Bacillus pumilus: one gene and its partners. Each later gene encodes a partner of the first gene's protein in a complex. Links are inferred from orthologs where the notes say so. Each region holds a gene or a part of one and is shown in the gene's direction. Other genes may lie near its edges. The genes, in order: CKW02_RS10135, ptsP and CKW02_RS17000.

Region 1 (2,852 bases):
GGTGGAATGAGCCAGGCATCACCTGCTGTCTATCAGCCGCCTTATGGATATCAAGAAAATGTGCCGCCTTTTCAGCCGCCCGAAGCGATCAATCAACCCCAGATGCAGTCACCAGGCATGATGCCCATGCAGCAGCCTATGAACCCTTATCCTTTGCCAAGACCGCAAAAACAGCAATCATCTCAATTTAAAAGTGTGCTATCGCAATTCAAAAAAACGAATGGACAATTCGACTTTAACAAAATGTTTGATACAGCTGGGCAAATGATGAGTACGATGAATCAAGTAGGCTCATTAGCGAAAGGATTTACGAGCATTTTTAAAGCATAGTTAAAACCCAATAGAAGGATCTATTGGGCTCTTTGCTTTGGTGCCGTCACACGAAGCGTTTGATCTTTCCACACGCTTTTCATGTTCGTTTCATCTATTTTTGCCGGCATTAAAATGGTTTTTGTAAAGCTCGAATACGAGGAAGTTGTATCCGTTTTAATTGTTTCCTGTACGGATAAGTGTAAATATTGGGCTTTTACTTCTAGCGCGATATCGCCTTCGACAAAATGGTCTGGAAATTGGATTGCGATATACACAAACTGCTCATCCTCTGTCACATCGGTCGTAATCGATGCAAGTGAATGCGATGTGGTCATGAGCGCCTCCGCACTATTTAATATCTCATGAAACGGGGAGGATGCGAAAAATTGTTCAATCGCTTCATAGAGAATATCTTCATTTGCCAGCAATTCATGTTTCTTTTCGCCTTCATGTTCCATTTGAATCACCTCTCATCTACAGCCTATGCAGAAAGGACTCAGGCGGTTATCAATTGATGAGAGGAAAAAATTATGATTAAATAGTGTTGAATAAAGCAAGGTGTATGAGTGTAGCGTTTCATACACGGAATAGATCTAGAAGCAAAGCTTGAAGGGAGCAATTGACATTGCTGAAAAAATTATTCGGTTTCGGGAAAAACCAAGATGATGTAAAGGAAGAAATCATTTATTCTCCAGCTGATGGAGAGTTAATGGATATGACGGATGTACCAGACCCTGTTTTCTCTCAAAAGATGATGGGAGACGGCGTAGCAGTCAAACCAAATAGTGGCACGATTGTGTCACCAGTAGAGGGTGAAATCATTCAGCTCTTCCATACAAAACATGCAATTGGCATTCGAACACTCTCAGGGCTTGAGCTTCTGATTCATATCGGACTTGAAACAGTGGGATTAAATGGCGAAGGATTTGAAGCGCACATCAAAGAGGGAGATAAAGTGAAGATCGGTGACCCTCTCATTACGTGTGATTTAGAACTGATTGAAGAGAAAGCGGCAAGTACAGTGACACCGATTGTCATTATGAATGGTGACTTGATCGAGCATCTCGATAAAGAACCAAAGGGGTCTGTTGAAAAACAGACATCTAAGCTTTTTACCGTTAAATTGAAATAATCAGGACACAAAAAAACTACCCAATCGCATGAGGGTAGTTTTTTTGATGACATTAATCTTCCATCGGAACCCAGCCTTGACTTGCTTCCATAACAGACCACAATCCTTCTGGAATCAAATATTGATCTTTTTGGCTGCGTTTAATAACAGTTTCAATCTCGCTTTCTCTGCCTTCTTTAATCTTCTTTGCCCAATCTGGGTCGACGATTAGCTCACGTGCGACAGCGATAAGCGGAATTCCTTGGTTATAGGCACTTAGTGCATCTTCGGCTGTAATGACGCTGCCTACACCGATGAGCGGAAGGTTATCGCCGCAGCGATCTTTTAGCAGCTCCATACGCGTCTTATCCGTATCTGCACCGCGTCTTGCTTTAGAGTCAATCTCCATTAAAGAGATATGCAAATAATCAAGGTTTTTAGTTTTAAGAACATCGACTAAGGTAAACGTCTCTGTCATCGTTAAACCAGGCGTTTCTGGTTCTTCAGGGGATAATCGATATCCAAAGATAAACGGTTTTTTCGCATGCTTTTCAATTGCTTCTTTCACTGCATCCACAACAGCGATAGGGAAAGCTAGACGCTTTTCTTCATTTCCTCCCCACTGATCTGTCCGCTGGTTGCTATGCGGAGAGTAAAATTGCTGTAATAGATAACCGTTTGCACCGTGGATTTCCACGCCGTCAAATCCTGCTTCGACCGCTCGTCTTGCCGCTTCTTTAAAAGAGTCAATGATATGAACAATTTCCTCTTCTTTTAAAGCGCGTGCAATCTGCTTTCCATCTTTAAACACATCACTTGGCGCAACCACATCACCATTTGGAACTAAGTGAGGGAGAGCCTGAGAGCCACCGTGATGAATTTGAATGATGGCTTTTGTTCCCTTTGCCTGAATCGCAGAAGCTAGTTTTTTCAGGCCGGGTATATCTTCATCTCTTGCGATAGAAGGCTGTCCTTCAAATGCCTTACCATCTGGAGTCACGTTCGCACATGCTGTGATCACCATGCCCATATCACTAGATCTAGCTGTAATGAAATCAATTTCCTCTTTAGAAATAGTGCCATCCTCGTGAGAACCGAAGTGTGTCATTGGCGCAACGACTAACCGGCCATTAATAGACGCACCTCCTGGAAACGTAAATGGTTCAAATAAAGGCTTAAATTCATTTTTCACTCTCATCATCTTCTTCCTTGATAAAATCATTTCACTATAGAAGTGTAATAGATACTGTTACAACACTTCAAAGTATTTGCTCATAAGCTGCGCATCAAAAAATTGCCGCCTAGTCATGCAAACAAATATTCGGTACACTATGTAAGAGAGGTGATGCGATATGAAAAAGAAAACAATGAACGAACTCATAAAAGAATTAAAAAAAGACAAACAGGTAGAACATTGGCATGAAATCGA
Region 2 (3,110 bases), 660 kb from region 1 along the record:
ACGAAACACGCAATTGGCCTACAATCTGACGGTGGACTTGAAATTTTGATCCACTTCGGTATTGATACGGTCAGCCTCAAAGGAGAAGGATTTGAAGCATTTGTACAAGAGGGAGATCAAGTAGAAATCGGTCAAAAACTCTTAGAGGTTGATATTGATAAAATTAAGTCTGAAGTACCATCTTTGATGACACCAATTGTATTTACCAACTTAAGTGAAGGACAATTTATTGACCTTCAAGAAGCCGGTGAAATCAAAGCTGGTCAAGAAAACATCATGAAAATTTCAAAATAATTTTCATAACTGCCGTTCTTGTTAGATGACAAGCTCGGCAGTATGATATAATATTGTGGATGTATTAATTGTATAAAAAGGAGATTGATAAAAATGGCTCAACAAACATTCAAAGTAACTGCAGATTCTGGAATTCACGCACGTCCTGCAACAGTACTTGTACAAACTGCTAGTAAATATGATGCTGATATCAACTTAGAATATAATGGTAAAACAGTGAACCTGAAATCTATTATGGGTGTAATGTCTCTAGGAATTGCGAAAGGTGCTACAATCACAATCTCTGCTTCTGGTTCTGATGAAAATGATGCACTTGCTGCGCTTAAAGACACAATGAAAAGTGAAGGCCTAGGCGAGTAATGCAACAACTGAAAGGAATCGGTGCTTCAGCAGGCGTTGCGATTGCAAAAGCATATCGTCTGGAAGAACCAGATTTAACAGTTCACCAAAAAGACATCAACGATCCAGAGACAGAAGTGAAGCGTTTTGAAGAAGCAATTCATGTTTCTAAACAAGAACTTGAAGCAATTAAAGAACATGCGCTAAAAGAGCTTGGCCAAGACAAAGCAGATATCTTTTCTGCACACCTTCTTGTGTTAAGTGATCCAGAGCTGCTAAACCCAGTAAAGGATAAAATCAACTCTGATAAAGTAAATGCTGAATTTGCTTTAAAAGAAACAGCGACAATGTTTGTTACGATGTTCGAAGCAATGGACAATGAATACATGAAGGAACGTGCAGCGGATATTCGCGACGTAACAAAACGTGTAATTGGACATTTGCTAGGCGTTGACATTCCGAATCCAAGCATGATTTCTGAAGAAGTGGTCATCATTGCTGAAGATTTAACTCCTTCTGATACTGCTCAACTAAACAGACAATTCGTCAAAGGGTTTGCGACAGATATCGGCGGTCGTACTTCTCACTCAGCGATTATGGCAAGATCAATGGAGATTCCAGCTGTTGTTGGAACAAAAGAAGCAACAAAAACGGTGAAAAATGGTGATCTGATCATTGTTGATGGTATTAGCGGAGACGTCATCATTCAGCCTTCTGAAGATGAAGTGAAAGCGTATCAAAAAAAGCATGAAGACTATTTAGCTAAAAAAGTGGAATGGGCGAAACTGGTTGACCAGCCAACGGTCACAAAAGACGGCGTTCACGTAGAGCTAGCTGCAAATATCGGAACACCTGAAGATGTAAAAGGTGTGCTTGAAAATGGCGGCGAAGCAGTCGGATTGTACCGTACAGAATTTTTATACATGGGCAGAGATCAGCTTCCTACAGAAGAAGAGCAGTTCGATGCGTATAAAACTGTTTTAGAGAAAATGGAAGGCAAAGCAGTGGTTGTCCGCACACTAGATATTGGTGGCGATAAAGAACTCCCTTACTTGCAGCTTCCAAAAGAAATGAACCCGTTTCTTGGCTTTAGAGCGATCCGCCTTTGCCTCGAAGAACAGGAGATTTTCAGAACACAACTACGCGCCTTACTTCGTGCAAGTACATATGGAAACTTGAAAATCATGTTCCCTATGATCGCGACGTTATCAGAATTTAGAGAAGCAAAAGCCATTTTACTTGAAGAAAAAGAAGCATTGGTTGCCGCTGGTACAGACGTGTCCGATTCCATTGAAATCGGTATAATGGTAGAAATTCCATCAACAGCTGTCATTGCAGACCAATTTGCAAAAGAAGTGGATTTCTTCAGTATTGGAACAAATGACTTAATTCAATACACAATGGCTGCTGATCGAATGAACGAACGAGTGTCTTATCTTTACCAGCCTTACAATCCAGCGATTTTACGTCTGATTACGCTTGTTATTGAAGCAGCGCATAAAGAAGGTAAATGGGTTGGCATGTGCGGAGAGATGGCAGGAGATGAAATCGCAATTCCTCTTCTTCTTGGATTAGGATTAGATGAATTCTCAATGAGTGCAACATCTATTCTTCCAGCAAGAACTCAGCTAAGCAAGCTTTCTAAGGAAGAAGCGGCATCATTTAAAGAGCATATTTTATCACTTAGCACGACAGAAGAAGTGGTTGATTTCGTGAAGAAAACGTTTCAACATAACTAAGTGAATTCAAACCAGACAGTAACCCTGTCTGGTTTTTTTGTCGAATTTTATCATATTGGGTCATATCCGTCAGAGAGAAGGGCATTCTATAAGAAAAATGGAGGTGACCAGATTGCCTTTCTCAGACTATAAACCGGGTGATCAAGTATATGTGATTTATCGAAATCCACATGCAGCAAACGTAGCACAAATTAAAGAAGCAGAAATTGTTTCACATCCATACAACGAAGAGGAGCTTGCCCTATTTTTACTTGAAACGTACCATCCCTTGGCTCCAGATGATGCGGTCTTTCCAACATATGAAGAAGCAGAAGCTCTTTATCAAGATTTGTTTGAATAAGGGAGATTTTAGAAAGGATAAAAGCCATCCTGCACGGTTAAAGTAACGGTATGAAAACCTATAAGGTAAGGATGTGCTAAATATGATCAAACCTTTTGTGCCCCAGCTTGTGTACATTGAACCACGGGCGTTAGAGTACCCGTTAGGACGAGAGCTGAAGGAAAAGTTCGAGGGGATGGGTATTGAAATAAGAGAAACGACTTCACATAACCAAGTAAGAAATATTCCGGGTAAAAATGACTTACAAAAGTATCGTAATGCGAAATCAACGCTTGTCATTGGTGTGAGGAAAACGTTGAAGTTTGATACGTCTAAACCATCTGCGGAGTATGCGATCCCATTTGCAACAGGCTGTATGGGTCATTGCCATTATTGTTATTTGCAAACAACAATGGGAA
Region 3 (2,959 bases), 1.2 Mb from region 1 along the record:
TCGTCCATTTATTGATACCATTTTTGTAAACAATAAAGAAATTCCAGAAGAGATCAAAGCAAAATATGCAGAAGAACAGGCACAGCCTGTACAGTTCGACACAGATGTACTCAAGGCAATGGGACTGGAAGTCATCCCTGGGGAAATCATTACATACGACCAGCATGTGATTCGTCACGACACGCTGAAAGTAGCCGCGCTGCTTGTCGACCTGCTGCATAAGAAAAAATAGGAATGGGGGTGGCAAGGATGTCATTTGCATCCGAAACAAAAAAAGAGCTGACTAATCTGGACGTGAAGGACTGCTGCACAAAAGCAGAGCTTTCTGCCCTCATCCGTATGAACGGTTCATTATCTTTCTCTAATCGAAAATTAATTCTAGATATACAAACAGAGAACGCAGCTATCGCAAGACGGATTTATACGCTGCTAAAAAAGAAATATGATGTCACAGTCGAGCTGCTCGTTCGTAAGAAAATGAGATTAAAAAAGAATAATGTGTATATTGTCAGACTAGTAGAACGAGCGAAAACCATTTTAGAGGATTTGAAAATATTAGGTGAGCAATTTGTATTTGAGCGTAATATTTCAGAAGAGCTTGTAAAGAAAAGATGTTGTAAGCGCTCCTATATGAGAGGTGCTTTTTTAGCAGGCGGTTCTGTGAATAATCCAGAAACGTCTTCCTATCACCTTGAGATTTTTTCCCTATATAAAGAACACAATGATGCCCTTTGTGAGCTCATGAACCAATTTCATCTCAACAGTAAAACACTTGAGCGTAAAAAAGGCTACATCACATATATGAAAGAAGCCGAAAAAATTACTGAATTCTTAAGTGTTGTAGGTGCGCATAATTCACTTCTTCGCTTCGAAGACGTTCGGATCGTCCGTGATATGCGGAATTCCGTGAACCGGCTCGTCAATTGTGAAACAGCAAACTTGAATAAAACGATTGGTGCATCACTGCGCCAGGTCGAGAACATTCAATTCATTGATGAAAAAATTGGACTTGATGCCCTGCCAGATAAGCTGCGAGAAATTGCAAAGCTGCGAGTCGACTATCAAGAGGTCACGCTAAAGGAATTGGGAGAAATGGTGGAAAGCGGCAAGATCAGCAAATCAGGCATTAATCACCGCTTAAGAAAGCTAGATCAAATTGCAGAACAATTACGAAACGGACAAGCTGTTACACTTAAATAGGAGAATGAAAAAGGGAGGCAGATCATATGGTGGAAAAAACGGTCACCATCCAGTTGAAAACAGGCTTGCAGGCACGTCCCGCTGCTTTGTTCGTACAGGAAGCGAATCGCTTTGGGGCTGAAATTTTTCTAGAGAAGGACGGAAAAAGAGTCAATGCGAAGAGCATTATGGGTCTCATGAGCCTTGCGATCAGCTCTGGGATCACTGTCAAACTGATAGCAGATGGTGCGGATGAACAAGAAGCCATTGATGCGTTAACTGATTTTATCAATCAAGAAAACTGAGTCTCTTCACAGACTCAGTTTTTTTAGAAGGGAATGAACATGATGCAATCAGCATTTTTACAGAAGATCGGATACGAAGGACAGTCTATCACCTTTGATGACCTGCCTGCATTATTAAAAAAGATGGCCTACACCTTTCCATTTGAAAATAGATCTGTGCTGAACAAACAATCCTATGCCTTGAATCAAGAAGGATTGAAGCAGCATCTTCTTGAAGGAGGCAGAGGAGGTCTTTGTTACGATCTCAATCCTCTTTTATATTATGTGTTAAAAGAGGCAGGACTCGCTGTACAGCTCGTTCAAGGGACCGTGTATAACAAGGAAGCGGGCACATGGGCAATCGATGGCACGCACGTAGCCATGACGTTGAATCATCACAACGAACGCTTCCTTATTGATGCGGGTTTTGGTGTGAATTTACCTCTCCAGCCTGTACCCTTTACTGAAGAATGGGTGGAAGGAGCGTCTATTCGGTTTCGAGTCAAAGAAGAGAAAACCGAAAAAGGTGCGCATCTTGTCCAATTAGATAGAGGAGAAGGCGCTGAGACAGGCTATGCATTTACATTGGAAGAGGTGAGTGAGCCTACATTGGTCCAAATGAGAAAGCAGATTTATGAAAATGAAGCCTCTCCTTTTAACAAAAGACCGCTTGCTTCAAAGCTCACACCAACAGGACGTGTAATCGTCACCGAGGATCATGTCACCATACATGAACATGAAGAAGTGTCGAAAAAACCGCTGCCTCTGCCTTTTGAGGAATACGTGAAAACCCTGCTGCCATAAGTAGCATCAAAAAAACAGCCCTGCGTCAAATGGGGCTGTTTTTTGATTGATTATCGAATACGTGTGAATGTAGCGTAATGGTCTGTTGTTTTGTAAATGAGCCAGTCACTTGAATACACGAGGCGATCAGCATTGCGGAAGCCTGAGACGTAGTTGATATCTGCTTCACGCCATGTGCGGCCGCTTGCTGAAGGGAGACGTCCCTCCCGGTTAGAGAAAACATCTCCACCGATGCTTTTGCCTGGGGCAACCTCTGCTAGATTTCCCTTCGATGCCACCCATCCAAGAGCACTTGCTTGTGATTTTGTGATGTAGTTATCAGGCAGTCGTTTGTAGCGAATCAAATAATCGGCTACACCATCAAACGTATTAATGACGGCAAGGGTATGAACATCTGATGTCAGTTGAATAGAAGCTGTTTTATTTGTGGCGGTCGGTGTAAGTGGTGTTTCGGCATAGGCTTGCTGCGGAATAAAACCAGAAAACAGAATAGCAGCGATCAGAGCAAACATAGTAAAAACCGAACTGATTTTTTTCATCTTCATCCTCCTATTAAGGAAATCGGAAGCTGTCCTCTTGATGCTTGTCTACCTCATATTATAGCACCCGAATATGAAGGAAATGTAAAGAAACAGGATCTTTGCTAAAATGAGGCTTTTCTCCTGATATCCTTCTATTGAAATAAATAAAAA

What was found.
Region 2: the proteins of CKW02_RS10135 (region 1) and ptsP are in contact, whole or in part, in an NMR structure (PDB 2MP0), measured with the Escherichia coli proteins. The link is inferred for Bacillus pumilus from one-to-one orthologs.
Region 3: the proteins of CKW02_RS10135 (region 1) and CKW02_RS17000 are in contact, whole or in part, in an NMR structure (PDB 1GGR), measured with the Escherichia coli proteins. The link is inferred for Bacillus pumilus from one-to-one orthologs.

Annotation. Positions count from the first base shown.
Region 1 is NZ_LT906438.1:2,008,889-2,011,740, reverse strand. What follows is about bases 1-2,690. They hold CKW02_RS10135 (PTS sugar transporter subunit IIA), read left to right. Parts: upstream 1-937; coding sequence 938-1,444; downstream 1,445-2,690. Other genes in these bases: CKW02_RS10130 (NADH-dependent flavin oxidoreductase), read right to left, coding at 1,497-2,615; CKW02_RS10140 (Hsp20/alpha crystallin family protein), read right to left, coding at 351-770; CKW02_RS10145 (YppG family protein), read left to right, coding at 1-330. Also shown: CKW02_RS10125 (DEAD/DEAH box helicase), read left to right, coding at 2,776-2,852. UniProt on the Escherichia coli protein: The phosphoenolpyruvate-dependent sugar phosphotransferase system (sugar PTS), a major carbohydrate active transport system, catalyzes the phosphorylation of incoming sugar substrates concomitantly with their translocation across the cell membrane.
Region 2 is NZ_LT906438.1:1,345,967-1,349,076, forward strand. Bases 65-3,012 are described here. They hold ptsP (phosphoenolpyruvate--protein phosphotransferase), read left to right. Parts: upstream 65-653; coding sequence 654-2,372; downstream 2,373-3,012. Other genes in these bases: ptsG (glucose-specific PTS transporter subunit IIBC), read left to right, coding at 65-294; CKW02_RS06755 (phosphocarrier protein HPr), read left to right, coding at 388-654; CKW02_RS06765 (transcriptional regulator SplA domain-containing protein), read left to right, coding at 2,470-2,712; splB (spore photoproduct lyase), read left to right, coding at 2,795-3,012. Also shown: more of ptsG, read left to right, coding at 1-64; more of splB, read left to right, coding at 3,013-3,110. UniProt on the Escherichia coli protein: General (non sugar-specific) component of the phosphoenolpyruvate-dependent sugar phosphotransferase system (sugar PTS).
Region 3 is NZ_LT906438.1:3,237,983-3,240,941, reverse strand. Bases 59-2,855 are described here. They hold CKW02_RS17000 (HPr family phosphocarrier protein), read left to right. Parts: upstream 59-1,226; coding sequence 1,227-1,484; downstream 1,485-2,855. Other genes in these bases: CKW02_RS16990 (ribonuclease), read right to left, coding at 2,318-2,806; CKW02_RS16995 (arylamine N-acetyltransferase family protein), read left to right, coding at 1,524-2,267; whiA (DNA-binding protein WhiA), read left to right, coding at 250-1,200; CKW02_RS17010 (gluconeogenesis factor YvcK family protein), read left to right, coding at 59-232. Outside these bases: more of CKW02_RS17010, read left to right, coding at 1-58.